DNA from 2 places in the Kutzneria kofuensis genome. Region 1 is predicted to be linked to the other one. Evidence: riboswitches for the same ligand, from Rfam matches in the RefSeq annotation. Region 1 holds a riboswitch; the other holds the start of a gene.

Evidence for each region. A riboswitch is a leader RNA that binds a small molecule or an ion and turns the genes downstream of it on or off. The one in region 1 is predicted to bind glycine.
Region 2: linked by a shared signal. The riboswitch ahead of gcvP (aminomethyl-transferring glycine dehydrogenase) and the one ahead of BJ998_RS24120 (L-serine ammonia-lyase) in region 1 are both predicted to bind glycine.

Annotation. Positions count from the first base shown of each region.
Region 1 covers NZ_JACHIR010000001.1:5,162,099-5,164,487, reverse strand. Annotated here, with positions in the region: gene BJ998_RS24120 (L-serine ammonia-lyase) at 1-810, opposite strand, end outside; glycine riboswitch at 947-1,038, opposite strand; gene BJ998_RS24115 (glycoside hydrolase 5 family protein) at 1,105-2,277, shown strand.
Region 2 covers NZ_JACHIR010000001.1:169,350-171,738, reverse strand. Annotated here, with positions in the region: gene BJ998_RS00820 (MerR family transcriptional regulator) at 1-425, shown strand, start outside; glycine riboswitch at 635-728, shown strand; glycine riboswitch at 729-855, shown strand; gene gcvP (aminomethyl-transferring glycine dehydrogenase) at 899-2,389, shown strand, end outside.

The sequences.
Region 1 (2,389 bases):
GAACAGGGTGACCCAGTCCATGACCCGCAGGGGGTCGGTGGTGAAGTGCTCGGCGGCGAGAGTCCGCCGGAGGTCGGCGGCGCGGCGGCGGACCTTGAGACCGCCGGGGAGGGTGCCCTCGACGGTGCAACCCCGCTCGACACACTCCTGCATGACGTGCCAGATGTGCAGCAGACCGGAGCGAACCTCGGTCTCGGGACGCCAGGACAACTCGTTGGCCAGCATGACATCGCTGATGGACAGGCCGGATTCCCGGGTCCGGGCAAGGAGTTCGTCGCCGGAGAGGAACGGGTGCGGCAGGACGGTCTCGTCCTGCTTGATCCGGTCCGTCCCGGTGGCGGTCTCGTCGACGATGAAGCCACCGCCGACGGAGTAGTAGACGGCGGAATCCAGCGAGGAGCCGTCGGAAGCGAAGGCGGCGAAGCTCATTCCGTTGGGGTGCAACGGAAGTTGCTTGCGGCGGTGCATGATCAGGTCGGTGTCCTCGACGAACTCGATCTCCCGGGAACCGCCCAGAACGAGCCGACAACTGGACCGGATGTGGGCGACGCGGTCGTCGGCGTCGGTGGGGTCGCACAGCTCGGGCTGTGAACCCTCGAGACCGAGCATGACGGCCTTGGGGCTGCCGTGACCGTGCCCGGTGGCGCCGAGGGAGCCGAACAGCTCGACGTGGACGCGGGCGACGGAGTCGAACCGGCCGGCGGCCCGCAGACGTGAGACGAACATGCAGGCGGCCCGCATCGGCCCGACGGTGTGCGAGCTGGACGGACCGATCCCCACCGAGAAAAGGTCGAAAACGCTGATGGCCATGACGGACTCCAGGGCATGCCGAGGACGACGGAAGCTCCCCCTCTGTCATGGGACCTGAGAGCTTCGCCGTCACGACCGCGACAGCTTGCACCGTGGGTGTGCGTGCACGACCGCGCACGCTGCTTTCCAGAGTCGCCTCGCCCGGCCGGTCTGGTTGCCTGAGAGTGTGCGGGGAGGCTTGCTCCTTCGGCGCCTCGGCGAATCCGAGGGCTCTCCCGACCGGGCTGTGTGCCGGAGGCACGCGGCCTGTGTGGAATTGTTGGCCCTCACTGTAGGCGAACCGGGGAGCGGCTGATGAGGTTCGGCGCCAACTACACGCCCAGCAAGCACTGGTGGCACACCTGGCTGGACTTCGAGCCGGACTCGATCCGCCGCGACCTGGACCAACTGGCCGGCCTGGGCCTGGACCACGTGCGGGTGTTCCCGATCTGGCCGGTGTTCCAACCCAACCGCGGCGTGATCCGGGAGAAGGCGGTCGAGCAGCTGCTGGACCTGGTTCGCATGGGCGCCGAGGCGGGCTTGGACGTCACGGTGGACGGCATCCAGGGCCACCTGTCGAGCTTCGACTTCTACCCCTCCTGGACGCAGACCTGGCACCACCGCAACGTCTTCACCGATCCGGACGTCCTGGAGGGCCAGGCCCTGCTGCTGCGCACGCTGGCCACGGCGCTGCGCGGGGAGCCGAACTTCCTGGGAATGACGCTGGGCAACGAGATGAACAATCTGGTCGCGCACAACCCGTGCACGGCAGCCGAGGTGGACGTCTGGCTGGACCGGCTGCTCGAGGTGGTCAACACGGCCGATCCGGACCACCCGCACTGCCATTCGGCCTTCGACGACGCCTGGTACGTCGACGACCACCCGTTCACCCCGCTGGCCAGCGCGACCAAGGGCGCCATGACCACGGTCCACCCCTGGGTCTTCACGCTGAACGCGGCCCGTCGTTACGGTCCGCAGTCGACGGAGATCCACCACCTCGCCGAGTACGGCACGGAGCTGGCCCGCGCCTACGGCACGGTGGACCGGGTGATCTGGGTGCAGGAGGTGGGCGCGCCGGCCCCGCACATCCCGGTCGAGCACGCCGTGGAGTACGCGGAGCAAACGATTGCCAACGTGGCGACCTGCAAGAACGTCTGGGGTCTTACGTGGTGGTGCTCGCACGACGTGGACCGGAAGTTCATCGACTACCCGGAGCTGGAGTACGGCCTCGGCCTGTTCGACGCGGACGGCAACGCGAAGCCGCTGGCCAAGGCGGTGGCCAACGCCGTGCACGCAGAGTTGCCGAAGCCGGTGGACCGCACGACGGCCCTGCTGTTCGACGGCAAGCGCAGTTCCTCCGGGCCGGGCGGCGCGTTCTTCGAGGCCTGGATGCGGTTGGCCAAGGAGGGCCAGCGGCCGGCGATCGTCATGGACACGACGCCGGAGTACCTGGCGGCCCGGGGCGTGACCGAGGTCTTGACAGTGTGAGACCGGCCACCCAGGATCAACAGTCATCCGATGACTAACCGCGTCAGGCCCCGGTCCGCCGCATAAATCACCCATACACATCGGATCTGTTCGTCGCCTGGCGGCCCGACGC
Region 2 (2,389 bases), 5.0 Mb from region 1:
ACTGGGCCCGCACCGACCTGGTCGCGCCGACGATCCGCAGCGCGCACGGCTCCGGCAGCCAGCGGCTGTACTCGTTCAAGGACCTGCTGGTGCTCAAGGTGGTGAAACGCCTGCTCGACACGGGCGTCTCGCTGCAGAACATCAGGGTCGCCGTCGACCACCTGCGCCGCCGCGGCGTCGCCGACCTGGCCAAAATCACCCTGTTCAGCGACGGCACCACCGTCTACGAGTGCACCTCACCCGAAGAGGTCGTCGACCTGCTGCAGGGCGGGCAGGGGGTGTTCGGCATCGCGGTCAGCGGGGCCATGCGCGAGATCAGCGGCACCATCCACGAGTTCCAGGCGGAGCGCGCGGACGGCCTGGAGCTGGAGCCGCAGGTCGAGGACGACCTCTCGCAGCGCCGGCGGGCCCGCCGCACCGGCTGACCACGGATGGGCTGGGCCGCCGGCCACGGGATCGGGCCGCTGCTCGGCTGGCCACAGGATCCGGCTGTAGCCTGGCTGGCCGCGGGGATCGGGCCGCCGCATGGCCAGGCCACGAGGATGGGCCGGCCGCCGAACGTGATCGAGGTGACACGCCGCGGTCAACTCTGGGGCTGGTAACCCGGCCGGGGTAAACTCTCGCGTGTAGTCGCACATCCCGTGCGGGAGAGTCCGGACCGGCAGGTTCGGCGCCGAAGGAGCAAATCCTCCCCGGAACCTCTCAGGCACCAGGACCGTACGGGACAGACGCCTCTGGAAAGAGGGCGTGGGGTCACTCGCGTCCCGCCGACGGTGCAAGCCCGCGCTGTGTCGACAGACATTGGGCGGGTGAAGCTCTCAGGTGCCCGTCATGGGCGGGGACAGAGGGGGAGGGCAACGGCCCGCGCCCGTATGCCCACGCCCCGGAGGCCCGACGCATGACGACTGACCGCATTCCCCTGGCCGCGCTCGAGCACGGCACGCCCTTCGCGGACCGCCACGTCGGTCCCCGTGCCGCGGAGCTCGGCAAGATCCTGGACGTGATCGGCGTCGGCTCGCTGGAGGAGCTGGCCCAGCGCGCCGTGCCGTCGGCCATCCGCAGCGACGAGCTGAGCCTCGGCCTGCCCGCCCCGGCCACCGAGGTCGAGGCGCTGGCCGAGCTGCGGGCGCTGGCCGACCGGAACCGCCCGATGGTGCAGATGATCGGCCTCGGCTACTACGGCACGGTCACCCCCGGCGTCATCCTGCGCAACGTGCTGGAGAGCCCGGCCTGGTACACCGCCTACACGCCGTACCAGCCGGAGATCTCGCAGGGCCGCCTCGAGGCGCTGCTCAACTTCCAGACGATGGTCGCCGACCTGACCGGGCTGCCGGTGGCCAACGCGTCGATGCTGGACGAGGCGACCGCCGCCGCGGAGGCGATGACCCTGGTCCGCCGGGCCGGCAAGTCCAGGTCGAACAAGTTCGTGGTGGACGCGGACACGCTGCCGCAGACCATCGCGGTGATCGAGACCCGGGCCGAGCCGCTGGGCATCGAGGTCGTCGTGGCCGACCTCTCGCAGGGCATCGAGGGCCTCGGCCTGGGCGGCGACTTCTTCGGCGCGCTGCTGTCCTTCCCGGGCGCCTCCGGCGTGATCCGCGACCACGAGTCCGTGATCGGGGAGATCCACGCGGCCGGCGCCGCCGCGGTCGTCGCGGCCGACCTGCTCGCGCTGACGCTGCTGCGCGCGCCCGGCGAGATCGGCGCGGACGTCGTCGTCGGCACCACCCAGCGGTTCGGCGTGCCGATGGGCTTCGGCGGCCCGCACGCCGGCTACATGGCCGTCCGCAAGGGCTTCGAGCGGCAGCTGCCGGGCCGGCTGGTCGGCGTGAGCGAGGACGCCGACGGCAACCGCGCCTACCGGCTCGCGCTGCAGACCCGTGAGCAGCACATCCGCCGCGAGAAGGCCACCAGCAACATCTGCACCGCGCAGGTGCTGCTGGCCGTGATCGCCTCGATGTACGCCGTCTACCACGGTCCGGAGGGCCTGCGGGCCATCGCCACCCGCGCGCACCGCATGGCCACCGTGCTGGCCGCCGGCCTGTGCGAGGGCGGCGTGGCCGTGGTGCACGGCGAGCTGTTCGACACCGTGCTGGCCGAGGTGCCCGGCAAGGCGGCCGAGGTCGTGGCCAAGGCCCGCGAGTTGGGCGTGAACCTCCGCCTTGTCGACGAAGACCACGTCGGCATCGCGTGCGACGAGACCACCACCCGCCAGCACCTTTCCCTGGTGTGGCAGGCGTTCGGCGTCACTGTGTCCGATGTGGACGGTCTGGACGCCGACACCGCCGACGGCATCCCGCCGGCCCTGCGCCGCACCAGCGAGTTCCTCACCCACCCGGTGTTCCACCAGCACCGCTCCGAGACGGCGCTGCTGCGCTACCTGCGTTCC